4 regions of the Streptomyces sp. NBC_00016 genome follow, and region 2 is predicted to be linked to each of the others. Evidence: riboswitches for the same ligand, from Rfam matches in the RefSeq annotation. Region 2 holds a riboswitch; each other region holds the start of a gene.
What was found. A riboswitch is a leader RNA that binds a small molecule or an ion and turns the genes downstream of it on or off. The one in region 2 is predicted to bind cobalamin.

Region 1 (7,474 bases), 790 kb from region 2:
AGCCGCAGGCCCGCCTGTTGGAGGAGGTCCGTGCGGGCGAGTGTCGTGGCGGCGGGGCCGGTGCGCGCGCCGGACGGGGTGAGCAGGGTCGCGTCGTCGGCCCAGCGCAGGGCCAGGTCGACGTCGTGGGTGGCCATGACCACGGTCGTGCCGGACTCGCGCAGTCGGCCGAGAATCGCGAGCAGCCGTTCCTGGCCGTCGGGGTCGAGTCCGGCGGTCGGTTCGTCGAGGATCAGCACCCGGGGCCGCATCGCGACGGCGCCGGCGATCGCGGTGCGCTTGCGCTGGCCGTAGGAGAGCAGATGGGTGGGCCGGTCGGCCAGGGCGGTGATGTCCAGGGCCGCGAGCGCCTCCTCGATCCGGGCCCTCACCTCGGTGTCGGGCAGGCCGAGGTTCAGCGGGCCGAACGACACGTCCTGGGCGACGGACGCGGCGAACAGCTGGTCGTCCGGGTCCTGGACCACCAGCTGCACGGTCGTACGCAGCCGGGTCAGCCCCTTGCGGTCGTACGTCACCGGGCGCCCCTCGACCCGCAACTCGCCCTTGCCCGGCCGCAGTCCACCGCTCAGCAGCCGCATCAGCGTGGTCTTGCCGCTGCCGTTGCGGCCCAGCAGGGCGAGCGCGCGCCCCGCGTGGACCTCGAAGTCCAGGCCGCTGAGCACGGCCGGGCCGTCCTCGTAGGCGAAGGAGGCACCCCGCAGGGCGACCAGTGCGGGCTCGCTCATGACAGCGGCCTTTCCAGTACGGATTGCAGTACGAAGGTGAGGGCGACCAGGGCCGCGAAGAGCGCGGCGCTGGCGGCCGTGAAGCGGACGGAGACGCGGGCCTCGGGCACCAGGACGCGCAGGGTGCCGTCGTAGCCGCGTCCGGCCAGCCCGTCCTGGAGGCGAGCCGCCCGGTCGAAGGCACGGACGAACGCGGTGGCGCCGAGCCCGGCCAGCGAACGCCACTCCGCGGCCCGGGTGCTGTGCCCGAGCCGGGCCGCCTGCGCTTCTCGGATCCGGCGCACGGAGTCGAGCAGCAGGAAGCTCATGCGGTACGTCACCAGCGCGACGTCCACGACGGGCGCGGGCACTCCGGCCCTGACCAGGCGGGGCAGCAGGTCGGACATCGGGGTGGTGAACGCGAGGAGGAGGACCCCGAGGGAGGCCGCCGAGGTACGCAGCAGCAGCTCCCCGGCGCGCACCGGACCGCCGTCGGCCAGGGCCACGAACCGGTCCGGGCCGCCGACCTGCACGAGCAGGGTGAGCGCACCGGTCACGCAGAAGCCCAGCGGTACCCGGTAGGCGCGCCACAGCCGCCGGCCCGGCACCCCCGCGGGTCCCAGCAGGATGACGAGCGCCGTCACCAGGACCAGGGCGGCGCCGGGCCAGGGCGGCAGGGAGATGGCGAGCACGGTGAGGCCCAGTCCCAGCACGGCCTTGTCCACGGGATGGCGGTGGCGCCAGCGACTGCTGTGCGCCGCCGCGTCGATCGGCAGCACGCGGGCTCAGGTCCGTTCGGGAGCGGACGCTTCGGAGGCGCTCTCGGAGGGATGGGATCTCGCGGTGTTCCCTGTGTTCCCTGTGTTCCCGGCGTTCCCGGCGTTCCCGGTCTTCTCGTCGCTCTCGGTGCTCTGCGAGGTCCTCGCTGTCGTCGAGGTCTTCGCCGCTGCCGAGGTCGTCGAGGTCGTCGAGGTCGTGGTGTCCCGCTGGGCCAGGGCCCGGAGTTCGCCCTGGCGCCGTCCCCGGTGCAGACCGAAGTAGTAGGCGAGGACCCCCGCACCGAGGGCCGCCTGAAGGGCGAACAGTGCCGACTCGATCTCGCCGGACGGCGGCTCGTACAGGGGCGAGAACCAGGGTTCGTAGTCCGGCCGGATCTCGGTGATCGCCGTCTCCGCCTCCGAGTCGGCGCCCGTGAACGGCTCCTCCTTGTGGTCGCCGAGCCCGAGGGCCAGCGGCAGGACGGCCAGCGCGGCCACCACGAACAGCAGCAGGGCGTTGATCTTCGCGTTACGGCTCACCGGGCCACCGCCTCGGTCCCGGCCTCGGTCCCGGCCTCGGTCCCGGCCTCGGTCCCCGCGTCGGCGCCGGCCTTGGTCCGGCCGCCGGTCACGAGCACGCCCAGCCTGGTCAGTTCACCCTTGCTGGACTGGGTCAGCAGTCGCATCACGAACACCGTGAGGAGCCCCTCGCTGACCGCGAGCGGGATCTGGGTGACGGCGAAGATGGAGCCGAACTTGCCGAGCGCGCCCAGGAATCCGCTGCTCGGGTCCGGGAAGGCGAGCGCCAGCTGCACGCTGGTGACGCAGTAGGTGGACAGGTCGGCCACGAACGCGCCGAAGAACACCGTGACCATCAGCGGCACCTCGAACCGCCGCAGCAGCCGGTAGACCGCGTAACCCGCCCAGGGCCCGACGACGGCCATCGAGAAGACGTTGGCGCCGAGCGTCGTCAGGCCGCCGTGGGCGAGCAACAGGGCCTGGAAGAGCAGGGTGATGGTGCCCAGCACCGCCATGATCGGCGGCCGGAACAGGATGGCGCCGAGCCCCGTGCCGGTGGGGTGTGAGCAACTCCCGGTCACCGAAGGCAGTTTCAGCGCGGACAGTACGAACGTGAAGGCTCCGGAGGCGCCGAGGAGCAGGGTGCTCTCGGGGTGCTCCTTGACCTCACGGGTGAGTGACCGTACTCCGTGGACGACGAATGGCGCGGATGCGACGCCCCAGGCGATCGCATGCGCCGGAGGCAGAAAACCCTCGGCTATGTGCATGGCTGAGCAGACCCTCTCCAGCACCTCGTGGATGGTTGACGTGCCTTGGCCGGTCTCCTGGCTCACGGGTACCACCGCCCGTGCTCCGCCTTCCCGGGTCTCAAGGACCCAGTGGCTGCCCGCGAGGGCCGGAGCCGGACTTCCCGATCACAGTGGCGAGGGCCGCACCGGCATCACACCGGATTTCCCGTTCACCAAGGCGTGGTGACAGTAGTGCCCGCACAGAGGCGCTGACAAGCGGCGATGTGGGGCGCGAAGACGGCGGACGACGGCTCACCCCGGCGCACGGACGCCGTCCGCGGGCCCGACGAAATGCCGCGTCCGCACGGTCGGCGTAGGGTCCGCCGTAGGGGTGACGGCCCTCGGCGCCCGGGGGTCTGCGCGTCGTTCAGCGAGCGCCCCCTGTGCTGCGGGGAAGGTGAGAGTGTGCCGGATGCTGCCGCTGCCGGGTCGGGTGGGGGCCGTGATCCGGAGTCGCTGGACACGGTCCTGGCCGAGGCCGCGCGGGAGACCGGCGCCTCCGTGACCGCCGTGTACCTGCCGGCGGCCGACGAGACGGTGCTGTGGCTCGCCGTACTGGGCGGGCTCCCCTGGGAGATCTCCATGCCCTGGGCGCGAGTGGCGCTGACGGCCGCGTCCCCGGTGTCCGACGCCGTGCGGGAACGACGCCTGGTGTGGATCGGCGGCGCGGAGGAGATGGCGCGCCGCTATCCGCGTCTGTCGCTCGTCGTGCCGTACCGCTTCTCGCTGGCCGCCGCCCCGATCACCACCGGGGAGGAGGTCTGGGGCGGGTTGGTGCTCCAGTGGCCCGCCTCGCACCCGGCACAGCTGAGCGTGCGCGAACGGGAGGCCATGACCGGCCTCTGCCTCCGGGTGGGTCAGTTCCTGCGGCGGGCCGCCGCCGACGGACACCCCGTGCGGGTCGGCGGGGTGCCACGGGTGCTGCCGCCGCTCCGGGCCCGGCCGGTCGCAGCGGCCCAGGCGCAGTCCGCCGTCGACTTCGCCGAGCGCTTCCCCGGCGGCTGCTGCTCGCTGGACGTGGACGGCCGCATCACCTTCGCCACCACCACGGCCGCCCGGCTGCTCGGCTCCGCCGTCCCCGACCTGCTCGGCACCAAGCCGTGGGAGGCGCTGCCCTGGCTCGACGACCCGATCGCCGAGGACAGCTACCGGGCGGCCCTGATCAGCCGCGAACCGACCTCCTTCACCGCCCTGCGGCCGCCGGACCGGTGGCTGTCCTTCCGGCTGCACCCGGACGCCTCCGGCATCAGCGTGTACATCGCCCCCACCCACTCGGCGCACGCCCACGCTCCGCTCAGCGGCCCGCCGCGACCGCATCCGGCGGCTGCCGCCACGCCCGGCCGGGCCGCCACCCTCTACCACCTGATGCACCTGGCGGCCACGCTCACCGAGGCCGTCGGGGTCCGGGACGTGGTCGACCAGGTCGCCGAACAGCTCCCGTCCGCCTTCGGGGCCAGGGCCCTCGCGCTGATGACGGCGGAGGACGGACGCCTGCGGATCATCGGCTACCGCGGCTACTCCGCCGACCTCATGCAGCGTTTCGACGCCGCCCCGCTCACCTCCGACACCCCCGCCGTGCGCACCCTGACCACCGGCGTTCCGGGCTTCTTCGCCACCTTCGCCGAGCTCAGGCGTGCGTATCCCCCCGCGGTCCTCCAGGACGGCATGGCCGCCTGGGCCTTCCTGCCGCTGATCACCTCCGGACGTCCCGTCGGCTCCCTGGTGCTCGCCTACGACCGGCCCCACCCCTTCCTTCCGGAGGAGCGGGCCGTCCTCACCTCCACCGCCGGGCTGATCGCGCAGGCGCTGGACCGGGCTCGTCTCTACGACACCCAGCACCGGCTCGTCCACAACCTCCAGGCCGTTCTGCTGCCCCACACCCTGCCCCGGGTCCCCGGTCTGGACGTGGCCGCCCGCTACCTCCCCGCCACTCGCGGCATGGACATCGGCGGCGACTTCTACGACCTCATCCGCCTCGACACCACCACGGCCGCCGCCACCATCGGTGACGTCCAGGGGCACAACGTCAACGCGGCGGCGCTCATGGGACAGGTCCGCACCGCCGTCCACGCCAATGCCGGCGCGGCCCCCGACGAGGTCCTCGCCCGCACCAACCGCCTGCTCACCGACCTCGACCCCGGCCTGTTCACCAGCTGCCTCTACGTCCACCTCGACCTGACCACGCACGTCGCGTGCCTGGCCAGCGCCGGCCACCCGCCCCCGCTGCTGCGCCACCCCGGCGGCCGCACCGAAGTCCTCCAGGTGCCGCCCGGGCTCCTGCTGGGCATCGAGCCGGACGCCCCGTACGAGTCCATCGAGGTCCCGCTGCCTCCCGGTTCGGTGCTGGCCCTCTATACCGACGGCATGGTCGAAGCCCCGGGCATCGACATCGACGACGCCGTGGACGCCCTCGCCCGCGAACTCGGCCGCACCGGGCCCGGCACCATGAACGCCCTCGCGGACGCCCTCGTCCGGCACGCCCGCCGCTCGACCCCGCGCAGCGACGACATCGCTCTCCTTCTCATCCAACCCATCTGACATGTATTTCTATGATTTTCACCTTTCGGTGTGCGCTAGGATCCTTTACCAAGCGCTTACACTCCGCTGGGCGCCGATCCGCCCGGCCGTGGAGCAACGGGCCGGCGGTCGCCGCCGACGTGATGGGGGGCGTGGCATGGGCCGAGTCGTCCACGTACGCGTCGACAACGCCGCTCGCGACGGCGTTCCCGATACCGGCGGTACCGTCCTGAGCCACCACCCCGTGCGCTGACGCTTCCTCGCCCCGCGCGGTGGAGACAGGCAGACCCACGGTCGGTACCGCCTCACCCGCGACGCAGCCCGCCGCTCACGGCGGCAACCCACGCCCTTCTCCGGCTCCCTGACGCAGCGACGAGCCACTTCGGGACACCCGCACGCCCGTACGGCACAGACGCCACCACCGACTTCGACCGACGGAGGTCAGACGCCCGTGCACGACACCACCGCCCTGCTCATCGAACTCGGGGCGATCATCCTCGTCCTGGGCCTGCTGGGACGCCTCGCCGGACGCGTGGGCTTCTCACCCATACCCCTCTACCTGCTGGCCGGGCTCGCCTTCGGCCACGGCGGCATCCTGCCCCTGGAGGCCAGCGAGGAGTTCGTCGCCACCGGCGCGGAGATCGGCGTCATCCTCCTGCTGCTCCTGCTCGGTCTGGAGTACAGCGCCTCCGAACTCGTCACCAGCCTGAAGACCCAATACCCTTCCGGCGCGGTCGACTTCGCGCTCAACGCCGCCCCCGGCGCCGCGACGGCCCTGCTGCTCGGCTGGGGCCCGGTCGCGGCCGTCGCCCTCGCCGGAGTCACCTGGATCTCCTCCTCCGGCGTCATCGCCAAGGTCCTCGGCGACCTGCGCCGGCTCGGCAACCGCGAGACTCCGGTCGTCCTCGGCATCCTGGTCCTGGAAGACCTCTCCATGGCGCTCTACCTGCCCATCCTCACCGCCCTGCTCGCCGGGGTGAGCCTCGCGGGCGGAGCCGTCACCCTCCTGATCGCCCTGGGGACCGTCGGAGCCGTCCTGTACGTGGCGCTGCGCCACGGCCGTCTCATCAGCCGCGCCGTCTCCTCCGACAACGCCGAGATGCTCCTGCTGGTCGTCCTCGGCCTCACCCTTCTCGTCGCGGGCATCGCCCAGCAGCTCCAGGTCTCGGCGGCCGTGGGCGCCTTCCTCGTCGGCATCGCGCTGTCCGGCGAGGTCGCCGAGGGCGCCAGCAGCCTCCTCACCCCGCTGCGGGACCTGTTCGCCGCGGTGTTCTTCGTCTTCTTCGGCCTGCACACCGACCCCGCGGACATCCCGCCCGTCCTCCTCCCCGCCCTGGCGCTGGCCACCGTCACCGCCCTGACGAAGATCGCCACCGGCTACTGGGCGGCCGGGCGGGCCGGGATCTCCGCCAAGGGCCGGTGGCGGGCGGGCGGCACCCTGGTGGCGCGCGGCGAGTTCTCCATCGTCATCGCCGGACTCGCCGTCGGTGTCGAACCGCGCATCGGCCCGCTGGCCACCGCGTACGTACTGATCCTGGTCGTCCTCGGGCCGCTCGCCGCCCGTTGGACCGAACCCCTCGCCCGCCGCCTCGTCCGGGGGCGCCCGCGGAGCGCGCCGCCCGGCCCGGCCACGCCGACGGAGTCCGCCGAAGCCGTCCACGCGAGCCGCTGAGTCCGGTGGGCGGATACCACGCCGGGCGCCACGCCGGGCGCTGCCCCGGAGTACTCCACCTCGCCGCACCGCTCGGTGGGAACATGTGTCCGATGTTCGACAGTGCTCGATCCGAACGGGGAGACCATGACAGGCCCGCACTCGTCCGAGCCGTTCCTCGACGGATTCGACCGGATCCTGGCGGACGCCGCGCTCACGGGCCGTCGGCTGACCCGGGACGAGATCGAGTCCCGCCGGGCGCTCGGCGCGGTCTCGTCCGCGCGCACCTCGCGGCGGGCCGGGAGGGCCGTCCGCGAGGCGCCGATCCCGACAGCGTCCTCGCCGTCGTCGAACAGGCGGTGGACGCCTTCGCCGACGGCTACGAGCGCGCGCAGCGGCTGGTGGTCCGCAAAGAGGAGGCGGCCCGCCGCGAGTTCATCGACGACCTGCTCCACGGGCGGGGGCCCGCGGGCCAACTCGCCGCGCGCTCCGAACGGTTCGGGCTACGGCTGTCCCGCGCCCACGCGGTCGCGGTGG
Region 2 (7,474 bases):
CGAGCGTTCGCGTCTTCACCTGGTCCGGTGTCGCGGAATCGCCCACGTACGCCTCGGGGTTGGCACCCGTCAGGTGCCGCACCATGGCGACCATGCCGCCGTGGTACTGGAAGTAGTCGTCGGCGTCCACGAGGTCGTGCTCGCGCGTGTCCACGTTCTTGGCCGCGACGGCGATCCGCTTGAACGCCGTCTCCATGTCCCCGCGCGCCGCCCGCCCGTCGAGCCCGCGACCGTAGGCGTACCCGCCCCAGACGGCGTACACCTCGGCGAGGTCCGCGTCCGAGCGCCAGTTGCGGGCGTCGATCAGCGGCAGCAGCCCCGCCCCGTAGGCCCCCGGCTTGGAGCCGAAGATACGGGCCGTCGCACGGCGCCGGTCGCCGTGCGCGGCGGCGTCCTCGTCCACGTGGGCGCGCACGAAGTTGGACTCGGCGGGCTCGGCCAGCTCGGCCACCGCCCGCACCGCGTCGTCGAGCAGTCCCACCACGTGCGGGAACGCGTCCCGGAAGAACCCGGAGATGCGGACCGTCACATCGATGCGCGGCCGGCCCAGCTCGGCCAGGGGCACGACCTCGAAGCCCGTCACCCGGCGCGAGGCGTCGTCCCACACCGGACGGCAGCCGAGCAGCGCCAGGATCTCGGCGATGTCGTCGCCCTGGGTGCGCATCGCGGAGGTGCCCCAGACCGTCAGGCCGACGGACTTCGGGTAGTCGCCCGTGTCCTGGAGGTACCGCTGCACGAGGGAGTCCGCGAGAGACTGCCCGACCTCCCAACTCAGCCTGGAGGGAATGGCCTTGGGGTCGACCGAGTAGAAGTTCCGGCCGGTCGGCAGGACGTTGACCAGTCCGCGCGTCGGAGAGCCCGAAGGACCGGCCGGGACGTAACCGCCGTCCAGCGCCTTGAGGATGTGCCCGACCTCGTCGGTGGTCCGCTCCAGCCGCGGTACCACCTCCGTGCACGCGAACTCCAGCACCGCGACGGCGTCCGGGAGTTCGGTGCCCAGGACCTCACGGACCAGCGCCCGGCTCCCGGTGACGGCCCACCCGCGCTCCTCCGCGCCCTCCGCGATCCGCCGGCACAGCTGCTCCAGCAGGTCGATGGCGTCGGCGCCGGTACGGGAGGGGCCCTCGACGAGCTCCGTCAGCTCGACCGGCACCTTCACCGGCGCACCCGGCTCGGCGAGCAGCTCCTTCTCGACCAGCCCGAAATGGGCGGCCAGAGCGGCCCGCAGTCCCGGCAGCGCGTTCGCCTGACCGCCCCACACCTGCGAGGCGCGCAGCACGGCCAGCACGAGGTTCACCCGCGCCTCGCCGACCGGACCGCCGCCGAGGATGTGCAGCCCGTCCCTGATCTGCACGTCCTTGATCTCGCACAGATAGCCGTCGATGTGCATGACGAACTCGTCGAACGCGTCGTCGTCCGGCTGGTCGTCGACGTGCAGGTCGTGGTGCAGCTCGGCCGCCTTGACCAGCGTCCAGATCTGCGCGCGCACGGCCGGCGCCTTCGTCGGATCCAGGTCGGAGACGAGCGCGTACTCGTCGAGGAGCTGCTCCAGCTTGGCCAGGTCGCCGTAGGTGTCGGCGCGTGCCATCGGCGGCACGAGATGGTCGACGACGGTGGCGTGCCCGCGCCGCTTGGCCTGGGTGCCCTCGCCGGGGTCGTTGACGATGAACGGGTAGACGAGCGGCAGATCACCGAGGACGGCGTCCGGGGCACAGCCGCCGCTCAGCCCGAGGCCCTTGCCCGGCAGCCACTCCATCGTGCCGTGCTTGCCCATGTGCACGACGGCGTCGGCGCCGAAACTGTTCTCCAGCCACCGGTAGGCCGCCATGTAGTGATGCGACGGCGGCATGTCGGGGTCGTGGTAGATCGCGATCGGGTTCTCGCCGAAGCCGCGCGGCGGCTGGATCATCACGACGACGTTCCCGAACTGGAGGGAGGCCAGCACGATGTCGTCCCCGTCGACGTACAGCGAACCCGGCGGCTCGCCCCACGCCTCCAGCATGCCGTCGCGCAGGTGCGGGTCGAGCTTGTCGAACCAGGCCCGGTAGTCGGCCAGCGGGACCCGGGCGGGCGCGGCGGCCAGCTGCTCCTCGGTGAGCCATTCGACGTCGTGGCCACCGGCGTTGATGAGCCGGTGGATCAGCTCGTCGCCGTTGTCCGGATGCCCCTGGACCCCGTACCCGGCGTCCCGCAGCGCGTCCAGGACCCGGATGGCCGAGGCGGGGGTGTCGAGGCCGACCGCGTTGCCGACCCGCGAGTGCTTGGTCGGGTAGGCGGTGAAGACGAGCGCGAGCTTCTTCTCGCCGTTCGGCTTGTGCCGCAGCCGGGCGTGCCGTACGGCGATCCCGGCGACGCGTGCGGCCCGCTCGGGGTCGGCGATGTACACCGGCACGTCGTCCGGGCCCTGCTCCTTGAAGGAGAAGGGGACCGTGATGATCCGTCCGTCGAACTCCGGGATGGCGACCTGCATCGCCGCGTCCATGGGGGAGAGCGCGGCGTCGGACTCCTCCCAGGCGCTCTTCGACGAGGTGAGGCACAGCCCCTGCAGCACGGGGACGTCGAGGTCGGCGAGCGCGCCGATGTCCCAGGCCTCCTCGTCCCCGCCCGCCGAGGCCTGCGAGGCGTGCGCGCCGCCGGCGGCGAGCACCGTGGCGACGAGGGTGTCGGTCCGCCCGAGGATCTCGTACAGCCCCGGGTCCGCCCCGCGCAGCGAACCGCAGTACACGGGAAGGGCGTTGGCGCCGTGCGCCTCGACGGCGTCGCACAGCGTGTCCACGAAGGCGGTGTTGCCGCTCAGTTCGTGCGCCCGGTAGAAGAGGACCCCGATGGTCGGCCGGCCCTCGACGAAGGCACGCTCGCCATGGACGCCGTACTCGGGCATCTTCTGCGGCTCGACGAAACCCTCACCGGTCAGCAGCACGGTGTCGGAGAGGAACCGGGCCAGCTCGGTCAGGTTGGCCGGCCCGCCCTCGACGAGATACCGCAGCGCCTCCGCCACCACGCCGGCGGGCACCGACGACTCGGCCATCAACTCCGCGTCGGGCACGGTCTCGCCGCCCAGCAGCACGGTCGGCACGCCGGACGCCTTGAGCGCGGCGAGCCCGTCCTCCCAGGCCCGCTTGCCGCCCAGCAGCCGGACGACCGCGAGGTCGGCTCCGTCGAGGAGCGCGGGGAGTTCCCCGGCGACATCCACCCGGGTCGGGTTGCCGATCCGGTACGAGGCGCCGGAAGCGGCCCGGGCCGCCAGCAGATCCGTGTCGGCGGTCGACAACAACAACACTGTGCTCATGCGGGCGCTCCCGGTGGAATGAAAGGCAGTCCTTGCGGCGCGCCCGACTCGATGAGCCGCCAGAGCGCGTCGGTGTCCGCGTGCTGTTCGATCAGGTCGCCGAGCCGGTCGAGCTGCTCCTCGCGCAGCCCGGCGAACGAGGTGTCGGCGGCGGGCACGAAACGACGGCCCGCGGCGGCCGCCACCTCGCGCAGGAAGGCCCGCCGGAATCCGTCCGACTCCAGCGAGCCGTGCCAGTGCGTGCCCCAGGTCTGTCCGACCCGGCAGCCGTCCAGGCCGTGTCCGCGGTCGTCGGTGAGGAACGCCTCGCCCCCCTGGACGTCGGCGACCCCGTGATGGATCTCGTACCCCTCGACCCGCTCGCCGAGGGCTTCCCCCACCGGCCGGGTGAGGGTCTTCTCGCGGGCGAACCGCACCCGGACCGGGAGGACTCCGAGGCCCGCCACCTGTCCCAGCCGGCTCTCGACCTCGTCCTCGATGTGCTCGCCGAGGAGCTGGAAGCCACCGCAGATGCCGAGGACGGGCCGCTGCTCGGCGGCCCTGCGCAGGATCGCCTCGGCCAGCCCCCGCTCCCGGAGCCACTCCAGGGCGCGCACGGTGCCCCGGGTCCCCGGAATCACCACCAGGTCGGCGTCGGCCAGTTCCTCGGGCCGGTCCACGAACCGCACGACGACGCCGGGTTCGGCGGCCAGCGCGTCCACGTCCGTGAAGTTGGACATGAGCGGGACGGCGCAGACGGCGATGCGCAGCACGTCCTCGCCGACGGGCGGGGCGGTGTTCGACTCCCGTACGGTCCCGCGCAGCGAGACCCTCAGCCCGTCCTCCTCGTCGATCCCGAGCCCGTGCCGGAACGGCAGTACGCCGTACGTCCGCCGCCCGGTGAGCCCGTGCAGCATGTCCAGGCCCGGCTCCAGCAGGGAGACGTCCCCCCGGAACTTGTTGACCAGGAACCCGGCGACCAGCTCCTGGTCCTCGGGCGAGAGCAGGGCGACGGTGCCGAAGAAGGAGGCGAAGACGCCCCCGCGGTCGATGTCGCCGACGACGAGCACGGGCAGCCGCGCGCCCCGCGCGATCCCCATGTTCACGATGTCGGTCCGCCGCAGATTGATCTCGGCCGGACTGCCCGCCCCCTCACAGATCACCGCGTCATACGTGCCCCGCAACTCGGCGAGGCAGTCGAGAACGGTTCCGAGGAGTTTCTGCTGCCGCCCCCCGTGATACCCACGGGCGGTCATCTCGCCCACCGGCTTGCCGAGGAGCACGACCTGACTGCTCTGCTCACCGCCCGGCTTGAGCAGCACGGGGTTCATCAGCGCGGTCGGCTCCACCCGGCAGGCCTGGGCCTGCATGGCCTGGGCCCGCCCGATCTCGGCGCCCTCCGTCGTCACGAACGAGTTGAGGGACATGTTCTGCGCCTTGAAGGGTGCGACCTTCACCCCCTGCCGCACCAGCCACCGGCAGATCCCGGCCGTGACGACGCTCTTGCCGGCGTCGGAGGTGGTGCCGGCGACGAGGAGACCCCCGCTCATGTCGTACGCCCCTTCAGCTGGTTCCGCTGGCTGCCCTGGTTGCGCTGGTTGCTCGCGACGATGTTCGTGGCGACGACGCGCGCGGCGACGGTGACGCCGAGCGCGAGCAGACCGACGCGGCGGGAGAGCCGCGCGGCACGTTCGATGTCCCGGGCGACGACGGGCCGCCCGGCCGCGCCGTTCAGCACGGGCCGGTGCTCGACCCGCCCGGCGTACGACAGGGTCCCGCCCAGCCGCACCCCGAGGGCGCCCGCGAAGGACGCTTCCACCGGCCCGGCGTTGGGGCTCGGATGCCGGCGGGCGTCGGCCCGCCAGGCCCGCACGGCGCCCCGCGGATCGTCCCCCGCGAGGGCGGCGAGCACGGCGGTCAGCCGGGCTCCCGGCCATCCGGCGACGTCGTCGAGACGGGCGGCCGCCCAGCCGTAGCGCAGATACCTCGGCGACCGGTGACCGACCATGGCGTCCAGGGTGTTGACGGCCCGGAACCCGACCAGGCCCGGCACCCCGCCCACGGCCCCCCACACCAGCGCCCCCACGACGGCGTCGGAGGTGTTCTCGGCGACGGACTCCAAGACCGCCCGGGCGATCCCGTCGGCGTCCAGGGCCTGCGGATCCCGCCCGCACAGATGCGGCAGCCGCTCCCGGGCGGCCTCGACGTCCCCCGCTTCGAGCGCCCGGCCGATGGCCCGGGCCTCCCGGACCAGTGAACTGCCCCCGACCACGGCCCAGGTGGCGGCGGAGACGAGAGCGACGGTGGCGGCGGGGGAGCGGCGTACGGCCCGCTCGGCGACGGCGCCCAGGGCCACGACCCCGCCGGCGCACACGACGGCGTGCAGGGCCCCGCTTCCCCGGTGGTCCCGCCACAGCAGCCGCTCGACGGCACCGGCGGCCCGCCCGAACGCGGCGACGGGATGCCCTCGGCGGGGATCGCCGAGCAGCAGGTCGCCCAGAAGGCCGGTGGCGGCGCCGTACGCGTAGAGGCGATCGGCACGCATCGGCTCAGCCGGCCGTGGGGTCGGGCAGCGACCTGGTGCTGTGCCTCAACGGCCGAGCGAGCATGGCGATATGTCCTCACTCAGGGTGTCCACGCCCTGGTTCGACGAGACCGGCGGCGAGAGTTCCTGGCTCCCGGGGGTTTCTACCCCGGTCACAGTGGCGGGACCGCGCCGGATTCACACCGGCTTCCTCTTCTGCTGCCGTACATGGCTCGGGCAGTCCACCACGGCCCGCAAGAGCCGTCAACTTGCCTTTGACCTGCGAGGCTCGAGTGTGCAGAACCCCACACAGGGCGGGTCGGCGGGGCCGCGAACGACAAGAGGTGCGGGACGGTGATCCGTCCCGCACCCCAGGGGTGTTCGGATGGTGCGTCAGGCGACGATCAGTGAGATCCCGTACGCCACCGCCGCCGCGCAGGCCGCGAAGCACGCGTACGCGCCGGTCACCGCGAGGGTGGCCGAGCCGCCCTGCGCCGACGCGCGTTCCTGCCGCGACAGGCCCATGACGCCGAGGGTGAACAGGGCGACGAGGCCGACGGTGACCACGAGGCTGACGCCGAAGACAGAGCCCAGGGCTGCCCAGTCGATCTTCATGCTGCTTCTCTTCCTTCGTGCCGGGTGCGCGGGCTCAGACGGCCGCGGCCGGGGGAGCGGCGGGGGTCGCGGGCTCTGCCGCCGGGCCGGGGATCGTGGCCGTCAGGTCCGTGAGGTCCTCGGCCAGGGTGCCCGCGGGCGGCGGGGTGACGGCGGCGATCGCCGTCGTGACGACGCCCGCGGGCTCGTCGGGCTCGTTGACGTTCGAGGCGTCGACGACCTCGCGCCGGGAGACCTTCCAGATGGCCGCGCTGGAGGCGATCAGGAAGACCGCGACGAGGGCCGTGCCCCAGTCGCCCAGGCCGGTGACGGACTCGGCGAGCGCGCCCACCAGGGCCGCGGCCGGGAGGGTCAGGCCCCACGCGACGAACATCCGGGTCGCCGTCGACCAGCGGACCACACCGCCCTTGCGGCCCAGCCCGGCGCCCATCACCGCACCGGAGACCGAGTGCGTGGTGGAGAGGGAGAAGCCGAGGTGCGAGGAGGCCAGGATGACCGTGGCCGCGCTGGTCTGGGCGGCGAAGCCCTGCTGCGGCTGGAGGTCGGTCAGGCCCTTGCCCATGGTGCGGATGATGCGCCAGCCGCCGAGGTAGGTGCCGAGCGCGATGGCCAGGCCGGCGGAGAGGATGACCCAGGTGGGCGGGTCGGAGTCGGGGGCCACGGCACCGCCGGCCACCAGGGCCAGGGTGATGATGCCCATCGTCTTCTGCGCGTCGTTGGTGCCGTGGGCGAGGGAGACCAGGCCGGCCGAGGCGATCTGGCCCGCGCGGTAGCCCTTGGCCGCCGCCTTGCCGTCGGCCTTCTTGCCGAGGGTGTAGGAGAGGCGGGTCGCGAGCATGGCCGCGACGCCCGCGACGATCGGTGCCGCGATCGCCGGGATCAGCACCTTGGTGACCAGGGCGTCACCGTGCACCGCGCCCATACCGGCCGAGGCGATGGTGGCGCCGATCAGACCGCCCATCAGGGCGTGCGAGGAACTGGAGGGCAGGCCCACCAGCCAGGTCAGGAGGTTCCAGAGGATCGCGCCGACCAGGGCGGCGAAGATGACCTCGGGACGGATGCCGGTC
Region 3 (7,474 bases), 5.2 Mb from region 2:
GGGGGCCCTTCACGCTCGACGGGGAGCGCGAACTGCTGCGCCGTCACCGGATCGACGTCGTCGTGACCAAGGACAGCGGGGGAGCGGCGACCGCCCCGAAACTGACCGCCGCCCGTGCGGCGGGGCTGCCCGTGGTCGTGGTGCGCCGGCCGCCGCTCCCCGCGGGCGTCCGGGTCGCGGCAGGGCCGGAGCAGGCCCTGGAATGGCTCGGGAACGCCGGACGCGGAGGGCCGAACGGCAAGGGGAGCAGCCGACGCTGATGCCGCGTCAGGGAGTCGGTACGGCGCCCAGGAAGCGTATGTGCGGGCGGCCGTCGGGGCCGTCGGCGGTGACGGCGGCCCGGACACCGTAGACATCGGCGATGAGGGCCTCGGTGAGGACGTCGTGCGGGCTGCCGCAGGCCACCACGCGCCCCTCCCCGAGGACGACGAGCCGGTCGCAGTACATCGCGGCCAGGTTGAGGTCGTGCAGCGCGACGACGCTGGTGACCCGCAGTTCGGTGATCAGGGTCAGCAGGGCGAGCTGGTGCTGGATGTCGAGGTGGTTGGTGGGCTCGTCCAGGAGGAGTTCGCGGGGTTCCTGGGCGAGGGCGCGGGCGATCTGGACACGCTGGCGTTCGCCACCCGAGAGGGAGTGCCAGGGCCGGTGGGCCTTGTCGGCGAGCCCGGTGCGCGACAGCGCGGAGCGGACGGCTTCCTCGTCGGCGGCGGTGGCGGCCGCCCAGGCGCGGCGGTGCGGGATGCGGCCGAGACGTACGACGTCGTGGACGCTCAACGCGAGCCGGGTGTCGGCCTGTTGCTCGACGACGGCGATGCGCCGGGCGACGGCGCGGCGGCTCACCCGGGGCAGCGGGCGGTCGTCGAGGGTGACGACGCCGGAGTCCGGGGCGAGCACACCGGCGAGCAGCCGCAGCAGGGTGGACTTGCCCGAGCCGTTCGGGCCGAGCAGGCCGGTGACGGCGCCGGGGCGGGGCGTCAGGCTGACCCCGTCGAGGATCAGGGTGCCGCCGGCGGCACGGCCGACCCGGTCGGCACGCAACCCCTCGGAACCGGTCGTATCCGAACCGGTCGTCTCCGAACCGGTCGTCTCCGAACCGGTCGTCTCCGAGCCCGTCGTCTTCGGGTCGGTCGTCTCCGAGCCGGTCATCGGGTGCCCTTCGCGCGGTACAGGACGGCGACGAACGCCGGGACGCCGATGAGGGAGGTCACCACGCCCACCGGCACCTCCTGCGGTTCGAGCACGGTGCGGGCGAGGGTGTCGACCCAGACCAGGAACACCGCGCCGGTCAGGGCGGTGGCGGGCAGCAGCCGGGTGTGGCCGGGGCCGGTGAGGACGCGCGCGGCGTGCGGGAGCACCAGGCCGACGAAGCCGATCGCCCCGGCCGAACTCACCAGGGCGGCGGTGAGCAGCGCGGTCGTGCACAGCAGCACCAGACGGGTGCGGGCCACGGAGATGCCGAGGGAGAGGGCCGCGTCCTGCCCGAAGGCGAACGCGTCCAGGGTCCTGGCGTGGCCGAGGCAGACCGCCAGCGCCACGACCAGCGCGGCCGCGCCGACGGTCACGTCCGTCCAGTCGGCGCCGCTGAGCGAGCCGAGCAGCCAGAACAGGATGCCGCGGGTGGTCTCCGCGTCGGCGGCCGTCATCACGACGAAGGAGGTGAGCGCGGAGAACAGCTGCATGGCGGCGACTCCGGCGAGGACCACCCGGTCCGTGGTGCCGCCGAGGGTGTGGCTGAGCAGCAGTACCAGCGCGAAGGAGACCAGCGCGCCGAGGAACGCGCCACCGGAGACCGACAGGAGGCCGCCGCCCGCGCCGAGGACGACGACCAGCACCGCGCCGGTGGAGGCGCCGGAGGAGACCCCGAGGACGAAGGGGTCGGCGAGCGGATTGCGCAGCAGGGACTGCATCACGGCGCCGCACACCGCGAGGCCGGCGCCGCACACCGCGGCGAGCAGGGTGCGCGGCAGCCGCAGGTTCCACACGATGCCGTCCCGCAGCGGAGTCAACTGCGCCTGCCCCCAGCCGAGATGGGCCGCCACCGCGGACCACACGTCACCGACGGCGATGTCCGCGGGGCCGATGGTGATGGCCACGGCGACCGAGGCGCACAGCAGCGCGAGACCGGACGCCCACAGCAGCGCCCGGCGCAGTCCGCCCACGGCCGCCGTCCTGGCCGCCGCCTTGGACGGCGCCTCGGACGCCGCCTCCTCGGACGCCGACGGCGCGGCGGTCATCCCGCGAGGCCCTGGCCGCGCAGCGCCGCCGCCACCTTCTCGATGCCCTCGACGGTCCTGACGGTCGGGTTCATGGCCTGTCCGGACAGCAGCACGTACCGCTTCTTCTTCACCGCGGTCATGTTCTTGGTGACCGGGTTCGACTCCAGGAACTCGATCTTCTGGGTGGCGGTCTCGGCCGTCTGCTGCTTACGGGTCAGGTCGCCGATGACGAGGAGGTCCGGGTCGCGGTCGGCGACCGTCTCCCAGTTGACCTGGGGCCACTCCTCCTCGGTGTCGTCGAAGGCGTTCTTCGCGCCGAGCGCGTCGGTGACGATGCCCGGTGCGCCGCAGCAGCCCGCGAGATACGGGGACCGGGAGTCGGCGAACCAGTACATGAGGGTCACGCCCCGGGCGTCGAGGCCGGCGGTGGCCCTGGTCACCCGGCTCTTCAGTCCGGCCACGAGCCGCTCGCCGCGCTCCCGGACACCGAAGACCTCGGCCAGGTCGCGGACTTCGCCGTAGACCGCGTCCATGGTCAGCGGCTCGGTGCGGACGCCGTCGCCGTCACCGCTGTTGTCCTTGCCGACACAGTCGGAGGGGGAGAGGTACGTGGGCACGCCGAGCTTGTCGAACTGCTCGCGCGGGGCGACCCCGCCCTTGCCGAGGGTGGAGGCGAAGGAGGCGGCGACGAAGTCGGGTTCGGTGTCCAGGACCGTCTCGAAGGAGGGGGCGTTGTCGGCGAGGCGCTTCACCTTCGCGTTCGCCTTCTCCAGGCCCTCGGCCACCGGGTCGGTCCAGGTGGCGGTGCCCACCATGCGGTCGGCCAGCCCGAGGGAGAGCATGATCTCGGTCGTGCCCTGGTTGAGGGAGACGGCCCGCCGCGGAGGGGTGTCGACAACGACCTGCTGCCCGCAGTTGTCGAGACGGACCGGACGGCCGGCGGCCCCGCTCTCCCCCGCCGAACCGGTGGAGCCCGCCGAACCGGTGGAGCCCGCCGAACCGGTGGGGTCCGCCGGGCCCGAGGAGCCGCAGCCGGCCAGCAGCAGGACACCGGCCAGGAACAGAACGGCAGGCCGGGCGGAACGGACGGGACGTGCGAACGGCACAGGGTTTCCTTCGGCGTCGAGGGCTCAAGCGCGAAGCCCGGTCGTACGGTGCTCCCCCGGCCGTCTCCCGGCGGCGGGGGTGGCCAGCAGGTCTTCGGACTCGGGGTCACCCGGACGAGGCGCCTTCCCGGACCGCGTACGCCGTCCAGTGGCCGTTGCCCCGCCCGTCGCCCTCACCGCTGCGCGTCAGCTCCGGATTCGCACCGGATTCCCTGACCCGTACACACTCGCGTGCGCACATGGGTTCGACTGGCCTTGGCAAGCTACCACAGCCGCGGAGGCCGCCCGCGGGCCTTTCCGCACGGCCGCTCGGGCCCTCTCGTCGGCTGTCGGGCCTGGTTACTATGCTCCTTCAGGCCAGAGGGAGGCAGTCATGTTGACCGAGGTCACAGCGACCCGCTACCTCGCTCCGCTGCGGGCGGGCGGCTCCGTGCCCGCCGTCGTCGAGGCCGACGACCTGGGCACCTACGTCGTGAAGTTCACGGGCTCCGCGCAGGGCCGCAAGGCGCTCGTCGCCGAGGTGATCGTGGGCGAGCTGGCCCGCGCCCTCGGGCTGCGCTTTCCCGAACTGGCCCTGGTCCGGTTCGACCCGGCGATCGCGGAGCGGGAACCGCACCAGGAGGTGCGGGAGCTGCACGCCGCGAGCGCGGGGCTCAACCTCGGGATGGACTTCCTGCCGGGTGCGGAGGACTTCACGCCGGAGGTGGCCGAGGCCTTCCCGGTGGAGCCGCTGGAGGCCGGGAGGATCGTCTGGCTGGACGCCCTGACCGTCAACGTCGACCGGACGGTCCACAGCTCCAACCTGATGGTCTGGCCGACGTTCGGCATCGCCCCGCCGCGGCTGTGGCTCATCGACCACGGCGCCGCCCTCGTCTTCCACCACCGCTGGGACGGCGCCGACCCCGAGAAGCGCTACGACTTCCGCCACCACGCCCTCGGCCGCTGCGCCCCGGACACCCGGGCGGCCGACGCCGAGCTGGCGCCCAGGGTGACCGAGGAGCTGCTGCGCCGGATCGTGGCGGAGGTACCGGACGCCTGGCTGACCGGCGAGGCGGGGTTCACGACCCCGGACGCGGTCCGGGAGGCGTATGTGCGCTATCTCCACGCGCGCGTGCGGGCTTCGGCGGCCTGGCTGCCCACCGACTTCCCCGCCCCGGAGGAGCTCGCCGCCGACGAGGCACGGCGCGCGGCGAGGACACGGCAAGGACGGCCCGACTGGCTCAAGCGGGTCCCCGACCTGCACGGCAAGCCGGCCGCGGAACAGGATTGGTCGGTGCACCTCGGATGAGCGAACTGAGCGACGCGAGCGGGCGGGTCGAGATCGAGTACTGCACCCAGTGCCGCTGGCTGCCGCGCGCGGCCTGGCTGGCGCAGGAGCTGCTCACGACCTTCGAGGCGGAGCTGACGGAGCTGGCCCTGAAGCCCGGCAAGGGCGGGGTCTTCGTCGTCCGGGTGGACGACGAGGTGATCTGGGACCGCCGCGAACAGGGCTTCCCGGAACCGACCGCGGTGAAGAAGCTCGTACGTGACCGAGTGGCCCCGGGAAAGTCCCTGGGCCACTCGGAGAGGTGAGCCTTCCGGCCGGTGCCGGTGCTCAGCCCCTCAGCTGCTCGTACGCCGGCAGGGTGAGGAAGTCCGCGTAGTCGTCGTCGAGGGCGACGGTCAGCAGCAGGTCGTGCGCCTGCTGCCAGTGGCCGGCCGTGAAGGCCTCCTCGCCGATCTCCGCGCGGATCGCGGCCAGTTCCCCGGCGGCGACCTCGCGGGCCAGCTCGGGCGTGGCCTTCACCGTGGTCCCGTCGTGCTCGAACTCCACCCCCGCGTTGATCCACTGCCAGATCTGCGAGCGGGAGATCTCGGCGGTGGCCGCGTCCTCCATCAGGTTGAAGATGGCGACCGCGCCCAGGCCGCGCAGCCAGGCCTCGATGTAACGGATGCCGACCTGCACGGCGTTGACCAGGCCCGGGTAGGTCGGCCGTGCCTCCAGCGAGTCGACGGCGATCAGGTCGGCCGCCTTGACGTCGACGTCCTCGCGCAGCCGGTCCTTCTGGTTCGGCCGGTCGCCGAGCACGGCGTCGAAGGAGGCCATGGCGATCGGCACCAGGTCCGGGTGGGCCACCCACGACCCGTCGAAACCGTCGTTCGCCTCGCGGTCCTTGTCCGCCTTGACCTTCTCGAAGGCGACCTTGTTGACCTCCTCGTCGCGGCGGGACGGGATGAAGGCCGCCATGCCGCCGATCGCGTGCGCCCCGCGCTTGTGGCAGGTGCGGACGAGGAGTTCGGTGTACGCCCGCATGAACGGGGCGGTCATCGTGACCGCGTTGCGGTCCGGGAGGACGAACCTGGCCCCGCCGTCACGGAAGTTCTTGACGATGGAGAACAGGTAGTCCCAGCGGCCGGCGTTCAACCCGGAGGCGTGGTCGCGGAGTTCGTACAGGATCTCGTCCATCTCGTACGCGGCCGTGATCGTCTCGATGAGCACGGTGGCGCGGACGGTGCCCTGCGGGATGCCGACGTGGTCCTGCGCGAAGACGAACACCTCGTTCCAGAGGCGGGCCTCCAGGTGCGACTCCGTCTTCGGCAGGTAGAAGTACGGGCCCTTGCCGAGGTCGAGCAGGCGCTGGGCGTTGTGGAAGAAGTAGAGGCCGAAGTCGACCAGGGCGCCGGGGACCTGACGGCCGTCGGCGTCGACGAGGTGACGCTCGTTCAGATGCCAGCCGCGCGGACGCATCACGACCGTGGCGAGCTCGCCCGCGTCCTTCAGGGCGTACGACTTGCCCGACCTCGGGTCGGTGAAGTCGATGTTCCGGGTGTAGGCGTCGGCCAGGTTGAGCTGACCGAGGACGACGTTCTCCCAGGTCGGCGCCGAGGCGTCCTCGAAGTCCGCGAGCCAGACCCGGGCGCCCGAGTTGAGGGCGTTGATGGTCATCTTGCGGTCGGTCGGGCCGGTGATCTCGACCCGGCGGTCGTCCAGGGCCGCGGGGGAGGGGGCGACCCGCCAGGAGTCGTCCGCGCGGATCGCCGCGGTCTCCGGGAGGAAGTCCAGTGTGGAGGTGCGGGCGATCTCGGCGCGGCGCTGCGCACGCCGGGCGAGGAGCTCGTCGCGGCGCGGGGTGAACCGCCGGTGCAGCTCGGCCACGAAGGCGAGTGCCGCCTCGGTGAGGACCTCCTCCTGCCGGGGCAGGGGCTCGGCGTCGACGATGGCCAGCGGGGACGGCGCTGGTGCGGACATGAGCGGTCACTTCCTTCAGCGGTGGCACCGGGTGCCAGTCGAACCGAGTACGGCGGGCGGGGCCCCGGACGGGCCGGGTCCTTCTGAACAGTGGATACTAGTTTCCTCATCGTGGAACTTCAATGATTTGTTGATGTCGAGATTCTCCGCGTCGAGGCAAGGTGGCGCTCAGTGCCAGGCTCCTCACTCAAGGTGCGCGAGATCCTGCGGGGTGTCGATGTCGAACGGGCGGGCCACGTCCCCGCACTCGACGAGCGTGATCGCCTCCTCGTGCTCCTTCAGATAGGCGCGTGCCCCCCGGTCGCCGGTGGCAGTCGCCGCGATGTCCGCCCAGTGGCCGGCTCCGAACAGGACGGGATGGCCGCGTACGCCGTCGTAGGCGGCGCAGACGAGCGAGGACTCGTCCTCGTACGCGGTCAGCACCCGGGCCACGGCCTGTGGCCCGATGCCGGGCTGGTCGACGAGGGAGACCAGCGCGGCCCGCGCCCCCGTCCCGGCGAGCGAGCCGAGCCCGGCCCGCAGCGATGTGCCCATGCCCTGCTCCCACGCCGGGTTCGGCACGATCACGCACCCCGCCAGCCGCGCCCGCTTCTGTACCGTGTCGGCGGCGGCCCCGAGCACCACGTGCACCCGTGCGCAGCCCGCCGCGCGCAGTACCTCCACCGCGTGTTCGACGAGTGGCCGTCCCCGGTGTTCGAGCAGGGCCTTGGGGCGTCCGCCGAGCCGGCGGCCGCCGCCCGCCGCGAGGAGCAGGCCGGTCACCTGGTCCGCGGCCCGGTCTTCCTTGTGCGTCATGCGTCCTGCATACCTGACGCGGCGTCGGCCGTGCGGTTCCGTGGGGCTGAATTTCGGTCCGCGCAGTGGCGCACGCCGCGTCGGGTGGCGTTTACTGACCCGCGCGTCCTCCGGTGCCCGGTGCCGGT
Region 4 (7,474 bases), 6.4 Mb from region 2:
GCCGTGTCCGGAGCACGGGGAGACGATGACGAAGGGGCCGTGGCGGTCCAGGACGAAGTCCTCGTCCGGGGTGGTGGTGTAGAGGCAGGTCGCCTCGGCGACCGGGTCGGGCTCGAGGCCCGGGAGGCGGTCGCGGACGAAGCCGCTCACGCGCGTCCGCGACGACGGGTCGACGACCCCGCTGCGGGTACGGGCGGTGGCCGGGGTGCCGCGGTCGTGCTCGGCGACCTTGACCGCCGGGAGCGGGCCCCCGTCGCTTCCGGACGGCAGGCCGTAGAGGTGCAGCGCGCCGTCCCAGATCAGGGTCGGCCACCTGACGGACGGGTCCCGCTGCCGGAAGTGGAAGACCTGCTGCTGGGTCACCGCCAACGGCGGCAGGGTGACCGGCAGTTCGAGCTCGGGCAGCCAGGCGCCGGCCGCGATCACCACCGTGTCGGCGACGATCTCGCGGCCGTCGTCGGTGTGCAGACGCACCTTCTCGCTCCCCCGGGCGTCTATGCCGGTGACGCGGGTGCCGATGACCGCCCGCGCTCCGTGTTCGATCGCCCGCCGGACGCAGGTCCCGACGGTCTCGTCGGCGTCGACCACGCCCGCGTCCGGATGGTGGAGCACCGGACCGGTGATGCGGATGTACGGCCAGCGCTCCGCGGCGGCTTCCGCGCCGAGGAGTTCGTGGGGCACTCCGGCCGCGCCGAGGAGGTCGGCGAGCGCCTTCGGGTCGTGGTCCTCGCCCATGTCGAGCCCACCGGTCGTGCGCAGCAAGGAGGTCGACCCGTCGTCCTCCAACTCCCGCCACTGCTCGTAGGCCTGTCCGGTCAGCCGTACGTAGAAGGGGTCGGCGTACACCCTCCGGAAGATCCGCGAGCTGCCGTGCGAACTTCCGTGCCGGTGGCCGATGTCGTACGCCTCGACGAGCGTGACCTCGTGGCCTCGGCGGGCCAGTTGCCAGGCGGTGGCCGCGCCCATGAGTCCGGCGCCGACGACGGCGATCACAGTCCCTCCCCGGGGATCCGGTCGGTGCCCGCGAGCGGAACGCGGGCCATGACAGCAGACTCGATCGTACGGACGACCAGGTCCTCGGGTTCCAGGTGGAGGGGGGTGGGCCCGGGGTGGGCCCAGCCGCAGGCGGACGGCGGACCGGGCAGCGGACGTCGGCTGTGGGGCCCTCAGCCCGCGGACGCCCGGTCCCGGGCGACGCTGGGGTCGGTGGTGTCGCTCGGCCACCGGTCGGCTCGACGGGCGGCCACGATCATCACGGCGAGTCCGCTCAGGACGATGGCGGCGCCGACGTACAGCGGTGCGGTGTAGCCGAGGCCGGCGCTGATGGCGAAGCCGCCGAGCCAGGCGCCCAGGGCGTTGCCGACGTTGGAGGCGGACACGTTGGCGGCGGCGGCGAGCGGCACCCCGTGGGCGTGGTCGGTGACCCGGGTGATCATCCCGGGAACGCTCGCGAAGCCGAACAGCCCCGTGAGGAACACCAGGACCACCGACGCGGCGGGATGGGCGGCCAGCAGTCCGAACGCGGTGAGCGTGACGGTGAGACCGGCCAGGGAAGCGATCAGGGTGAGGTCGCGATCGCGGTCGGCGGCCCGTCCCCCGAGGATGTTGCCCATCACCAGGCCGCTGCCGTACACGACGAGCAGCCAGGCGACATCCGTGCTGGAGAAGCCGGTGACCCGGGTGAAGGTGTAGGCGAGGTAGCTGAACGCGCCGAACATCCCGCCGTAGCCGAGCGCGGTGGCGGTCAGGGTCAGCCAGACCTGCGCCGAACGGAAGGCGTGCACCTGGGTACGCAGCCCGTCCGGCCGGCCGGTGGCCTTGCCGACGGCGTCGGAGGAACGCGGCCCGTTCACCTCGCCGGCCCAGCCCGGTACGCACACGGCGATGGCGACCGCGGCGACGACACCTATGGCCGTGATCGCCCAGAACGTGGCGCGCCAGCCCCAGCGTTCGCCGACCAGGGCGCCGAACGGTACGCCCAGCACGTTCGCGACCGTCAGCCCGGCGAACATCACCGCCACCGCCCGTGACGCCCGCTCGGGGGCGACCATGCGCCGTGCGACGAGCGAGCCGATGCCGAAGAACGAGCCGTGGCACAGCGCCGCGACCACGCGGCCGAGCATCATCAGCGAGTAGTTCGGTGCGACGGCGGACAGCAGGTTGCCGACGACGAACAGTGCCACCAGCCCGGTGAGAACCGCCTTGCGGGGCAGCCCGGCGGTGGCGGCGGTCACCACGATCGCGCCGACCGCGACCGTCAGGGCGTAGCCGGAGATCAGCCATCCCGCCGCGGCCTCGGACACCGCGAGGCTGCGGCTCACCTGCGGAAGCAACCCCGCGATCACGAACTCGGTCAGACCGATCCCGAATCCACCCAGAGCGAGCGCGACGAGACCGGCGGGCATCTGCCGTGTGCGGACGGCCGGTTGGATGTTCATGCCACCATCTTCGCGCGGCCTTGCGGCCGCTGATCCGTTGTCGGCTCGCGAACGCGAGAAGGCCCCCGGGGTGGTTCCGTGGGCCCTCTCGTCGGATCGTCGTGCCGGTCGGGTCAGTGTGGGGCGGCCACCGGCGTGCCCGCGGTCACCGTGGCGGGCCTGGGGTGCAGCAGCCGTTCGGCCAGTTCACCGAAGACGAGGCCGAAGCCTGCCCAGAGCGTGACCTGCATGGCGAGGGCGGACAGGCGGAACCGCCACAGCAGGGCGGCCGGGAAGTCGCTCGGCACCTCGTTGACGGCGGGCAGGAACTCGTAGGCCAGCCCGATGACGAGCACGAAGCCGAGGACGGCTGCGACGGTGGCGTTCCAGGTGCCCAGCCTCGGTGCGAGCCGCTTGCCCAGGATCACCGCGGCGACCGCGAGCAGCACGCCGAGCACCATCATCAGGAAGTACAGGGTGGTGCGCTTGCCGATGGTGTCGGGGTCGCCGACCGCGGGCGGGTTCGCCGGGTACTTGAGGAACGGCACCACGTACACGGCGAGCAGGGCGGTCCCCGACAGCAGAAGTGCCGTGGCCCGGGGGCTGAAGCGGCCGACGCGGCCGAGGGCGAAGCAGAAGGCGAGGGCGGCTATGCCGCCGAAGGCCACCCCGTAGATCAGCACGCCGGTGGCGAGGCCGGCGGTGGACTGGAGGCTGCGGGAGACGAGTTCCACCTCGTGGTGCTCGTGGCCCGCGGCGTGCGACTCCTCGAAGCCGATCGCGCTGTCGACGTTCGGCTCACCGAGGAAGTAGGCGACGATCAGGGCGAGCACGCCGGCGCCGAGGCCGGCGAGCATGCCCCGCACGAGGAGGTTTCTTACCGTTGCGGAGTTCATGGGTGTGCCGGGGTTCCCCTCGGGATCAGTGGCAGGGGAAACCGAGCAGGTGGCGGGCGTCGTGCACCCACTCGTGAACGTCCTCGCCGGAGACGACGGCTGTCGCGCCCTGCTCCGCGCCGACGAAGTACAGCAGGACCAGCATCAGGACGCCGAAGAAGACCGCCCACGGGGCGATGTCCTTCAGCGGCAACTTGGCGGGTACGACGGGCGTGGTGGTAGTCGGCTGGGCGACATGCTGCGCCATGGCAGGACCTCCTCTGGGAGTTCGCGTCCCATCTCGGTGGTGCACATGACGACGGCCACGGGTCTGACTCGCGGTGTGTGCCCCTTCGGGGTACACCGTCCACAGTGGCGCGACCGTGCCGGGTTCTCACCGGCTTCCGTCTCGCCGTCGTCGATATCAGAGCGACGGTACCGCGTGCCGGGCCCCTGGCCAATACCGCCCCACCTGGCGTGATTCCGCTCTCCACGGCCAGGTGGCCCGGATCACCACGTCGGTCCCGCTCGGCGGAGCCCCTCCGCGGTGGTGTCGGGTCGGGCGAGCCCGAGTTCGCGCTCGCCGAGCGGGGTGAAGAAGCGCTCGACGTCGGCCGCGGTGACCTCGGCGAGGGTGGCCGGCGACCAACGCGGGTTCCGGTCCTTGTCGATGACCTGGGCGCGGATGCCCTCGACCAGGTCGGGCGTGGTCAGGGCAGCGCAGGAGACGCGGTACTCCTGTTCCAGCACCCGTTCCAGCGAGCCGAGCCGCCGGGCACGGCGCAGGGCGGCCAGGGTGACCTTGAGCGAGGTGGGCGACCTGGTCAGGAGGGTCTCCGCGGCCTCCTTCGCCGCCGGGTCGCCGTGGGCGAACAGCCGTCGGACGATCTCCTCGACGGTGTCGGCCGCGTAACAGGTGTCGATCCACGCCCGGTGGCCGGTCAACTCGCCCGCCGGCAAGGGCTGTACATGACGGTCCAGGGCTTCCCTCACGGGCAGCTCGGCGAGGTCGTCGGCCAACTGCCGGAGGGAGGCGGACGGTACGCAGTGGTCGGCGAGCCCGCACGACACCGCGTCCCCGGCACCGATCTGGGCGCCCGTCAGGGCGAGATGGGTGCCCAGTTCGCCCGGGGCGCGGGCGAGCAGGTGGGTGCCGCCGACGTCCGGCACGAAGCCGATGCCGGTCTCGGGCATCGCGATCCTCGACCGCTCGGTGACGATCCGGACGCTGCCGTGTGCGGAGACGCCGACACCGCCTCCCATCACGATGCCGTCCATCAGGGCGACGTAGGGCTTGGGGTAGCGGGCGATGCGGGCGTTGAGGTGGTACTCGTCGCGCCAGAAGGCGGCCGAGGCGGTGCCGTCGCCGTCGCGGGCGTCGTCGTGGACGGCACGGATGTCGCCGCCCGCGCACAGGCCGCGCTCCCCCGCGCCGGAGACGACGACGGTCTCGACGGCCGGGTCGCGCTCCCATGCCGTCAGCGCGGCGTCGATGCGGCGCACCATCGCGTGGTTCAGGGCGTTGAGGGCCCTCGGTCGGTTGAGCGTGATGTGGGCGGCTCGGCCGGCGGTGTGCAGCAGGACGGGTGCCTCGATGTCGTTCATCGGGATTCCTCCGTCAGGCCGCGGGCCACGATGACGTGCATGATCTCGTTGCTTCCCTTCAGGATCCGCTGGACGCACAGGTCATGGACGATCTTCCCTACTCCGTGGTCGATGCGGTAGCGCCGGCCCTGCCGCCGAAGCCGGCCGCTTCCAAGCGCGTACGGCTTTTGATCCGGTCGATCCGGGCGGGCCGACCTGCCCCGGTGGGACGATCGACCATGTGAGCGGTGTGGAGGCGGCCGTTCCGGTCCCCGGGCCGGAAAGCCGACCGGCTGACCGGGGGCGCCGCGCGCAGCGAGGTGTGGAGCCAGGTGTTCGCCCATGCGCTGCGGCGGCCGGTCGTGGGGAGCGACGTGCGGGAGAGTGCCGCCCGGGGAGCCGCCCCGCACGACGCCACCGCCGTCGGCCTGCTCGACGACGTGACGGACCCGCACGCCGGAGCCGCCGGGCTCCGGGAGCCCTCGCCGAAGGCCGCGTCCCGCTCCGCCGAAGCGGCTCGGCCTCCGGCTTCGTGGAGCGGCCGGCGGAGAAGGACTCCCGTCTCGCACAGCCACGGCCCCGTCCACGGTCCCGGAGCTCCGCAGCCCCGTACGCGGGGGTACGTGGAAGGCTTGAGGCATGGCCCTTCGATCACGGCTGGACTTGCGGCGTTCCTGGCGGCCGGGTCGCACCCCCGCGCTGGTCGTGATCCCACTGGGGCTGATCGTCACAGTCTGCGTGGTGGATGTGCTGGCTCCGCCGCACATCCACCTCGGCCCCCTGCTGGTGGCGGCACCCGCGATCACGGTGGCGTTCGCCGGCGCCCGCGTGACCGCGCTGATGGGAGCTCTCGCGGTGACGGCCCAGGTGCTGATCGGCGTGATCAGAGGGGTCCTTCCCACCGCCAACATCCAGGCCCAGATCACCGCCCTGATCGTCGTCTCCTTCGTGTGCGTCACGATCTGCGTGGTCCGGGACCGGCGTGAGCGGCAGTTGCAACGCGTGCGTTCGGTGGCCGAAGCAGCGCAGAGTGTGCTGCTGCAGCCACTGCCCGCCCGCGCCGGCCCGCTGCGGATCGCCGGCCTGTACATCCCTGCCGAGGAGGAAGCCGACCTCGGCGGAGACCTGTACGCGGCCGCACGGACCGACCACCACAGCACCCGGCTCCTCATCGGCGATGTGCGCGGCAACGGCCTGGCCGCGATCAACAACGCGGCCCTGCTGCTCGGCGCCTTCCGCGCGGCCGCCCATCGACAGGCCACCCTCCCCCGGCTCGCGATCCACCTGGACGCCGCGTTCCGCTGGGACACCGGCCAGTGGCGACCAGAGGCAGCTCAGGACACCGACGAGGACTTCGCCACAGCCATTCTGCTCGACATCCCCGACCACGATCCGGTCGTCCATCTCATCGCCTGCGGCCACCCACCGCCGCTCCTCCTGCGGGGGGATCGCCTCACCCCACTGCTGCCCGAGGCGAGCCACCTCCCGATCGGCTTCGGCGGGGTCTTCGGCGTTGCCGCCTACGACGTCCAGACTTTCCCGTTCGAGGTCGGCGACCTGCTGCTCCTCTACACAGACGGCGTCATCGAGGCACGTAATGGCGACGGACTCTTCTACCCCTTCACCGAACGGGCACCGCAATGGTGCAAGGACGACCCCGACGAACTGCTGCGCCTCCTCCAAGGCGACCTGCTGGCCCACGTCCACGGGCACCTCGACGACGACGCGGCCGTGGTCGCGATCCGTCGCCTGGCAGTCTGATCGCCGTGCGCATCCCCGCGCGGCACGAGGATCGCGTCGCAGGTGCCGGGATCCCGTCGACGGCGGGGAAGCCTGCGGGGCGACGGACAGGGCTCGCCCCGACGCGGATGGAGAGCGGGCCCTGTCCACCGGCTCCGATTCTCGGGTCCAGGAGGCCGGCGGGCCCATGGGTGCGCGGGCACCGGCCGTGGTGAACGGCGCACACCCCGTACGAGTGGCGCACACCCCCGCCCGGACCGTCGACCCGCGAGCCGGATCCGCACGCGTGACCTGCGTCGGGCCGGGGAAGGCGCATCCCGGCCGGGCGCCTGCGGGTGCCCGCGCCACCGACCCGCTTGATCGCACACCCCCCGCGGCGAGCGATACTGGCCTTCGCACGTCGTCGCCACGTCGTCACCGCACTCACGAATGGACTCACCACATCTCCGCGACCGTTCCGCCCACGACGCCCTCCACGGTGTGGCAGACCCGTGGCCGTCACACCGGCCCCACCGCTCCGGACGTCCTGCGCAAGCACCTTCAGGCACTCAAGGACGCCGAGACCGTCCAGGACTTCATGGAGCTGCCGGACACCGACACCCCCGAGGGGGAGACGGCCTTCGAAGCCCGGTGGCTGATCGCGGAGGAGGTGACCGTCCGTGCCCGGCTCAGGCTCGCCGAGTGGTCGGGCCAGGGCCAGGAATGGACGCTGACGGCGGAGGCGGAGCGGCCGTGGGACCAGCGGTGGCCCTCGCCCGCCGGGATGTTCTGGTCCTGGGAGGCGGACACCCCGTGGGGCAACGAGACCGTCACCGGTGAGCGTTTCCTCGTCGCGAACCCGCTTCCGGCCGACGAGAA

Region 1: another riboswitch for cobalamin. It lies ahead of OG933_RS36895 (energy-coupling factor ABC transporter permease); the one in region 2 lies ahead of OG933_RS33230 (cobalamin biosynthesis protein).
Region 3: another riboswitch for cobalamin. It lies ahead of OG933_RS10485 (ABC transporter substrate-binding protein); the one in region 2 lies ahead of OG933_RS33230 (cobalamin biosynthesis protein).
Region 4: another riboswitch for cobalamin. It lies ahead of OG933_RS05245 (CbtB-domain containing protein); the one in region 2 lies ahead of OG933_RS33230 (cobalamin biosynthesis protein).

The regions. Positions count from the first base shown of each region.
Region 1 is NZ_CP108304.1:8,303,991-8,311,464, forward strand. Features, by position in the region: gene OG933_RS36880 (energy-coupling factor ABC transporter ATP-binding protein) at 1-725, opposite strand, end outside; gene cbiQ (cobalt ECF transporter T component CbiQ) at 722-1,483, opposite strand; gene OG933_RS36890 (energy-coupling factor ABC transporter substrate-binding protein) at 1,490-2,002, opposite strand; gene OG933_RS36895 (energy-coupling factor ABC transporter permease) at 1,999-2,748, opposite strand; cobalamin riboswitch at 2,778-2,962, opposite strand; gene OG933_RS36900 (SpoIIE family protein phosphatase) at 3,175-5,307, shown strand; gene OG933_RS36905 (cation:proton antiporter) at 5,738-6,958, shown strand; partial or broken gene OG933_RS36910 (PucR family transcriptional regulator) at 7,085-7,474, shown strand, end outside.
Region 2 is NZ_CP108304.1:7,517,641-7,525,114, forward strand. Features, by position in the region: gene cobN (cobaltochelatase subunit CobN) at 1-3,289, opposite strand, end outside; gene OG933_RS33225 (cobyric acid synthase) at 3,286-4,818, opposite strand; gene OG933_RS33230 (cobalamin biosynthesis protein) at 4,815-5,813, opposite strand; cobalamin riboswitch at 5,913-6,055, opposite strand; gene OG933_RS33235 (hypothetical protein) at 6,186-6,407, opposite strand; gene OG933_RS33240 (anion permease) at 6,442-7,474, opposite strand, start outside.
Region 3 is NZ_CP108304.1:2,352,132-2,359,605, reverse strand. Features, by position in the region: gene OG933_RS10500 (cobalt-precorrin-6A reductase) at 1-260, shown strand, start outside; gene OG933_RS10495 (ABC transporter ATP-binding protein) at 268-1,146, opposite strand; gene OG933_RS10490 (FecCD family ABC transporter permease) at 1,143-2,234, opposite strand; gene OG933_RS10485 (ABC transporter substrate-binding protein) at 2,231-3,322, opposite strand; cobalamin riboswitch at 3,411-3,536, opposite strand; gene OG933_RS10480 (HipA family kinase) at 3,696-4,610, shown strand; gene OG933_RS10475 (SelT/SelW/SelH family protein) at 4,607-4,894, shown strand; gene aceB (malate synthase A) at 4,917-6,551, opposite strand; gene OG933_RS10465 (NTP transferase domain-containing protein) at 6,735-7,346, opposite strand.
Region 4 is NZ_CP108304.1:1,157,548-1,165,021, forward strand. Features, by position in the region: gene OG933_RS05230 (FAD-dependent oxidoreductase) at 1-993, opposite strand, end outside; gene OG933_RS05235 (MFS transporter) at 1,167-2,405, opposite strand; gene OG933_RS05240 (CbtA family protein) at 2,552-3,313, opposite strand; gene OG933_RS05245 (CbtB-domain containing protein) at 3,339-3,560, opposite strand; cobalamin riboswitch at 3,597-3,744, opposite strand; gene OG933_RS05250 (enoyl-CoA hydratase/isomerase family protein) at 3,803-4,897, opposite strand; gene OG933_RS05255 (PP2C family protein-serine/threonine phosphatase) at 5,516-6,637, shown strand; gene OG933_RS05260 (hypothetical protein) at 7,095-7,474, shown strand, end outside.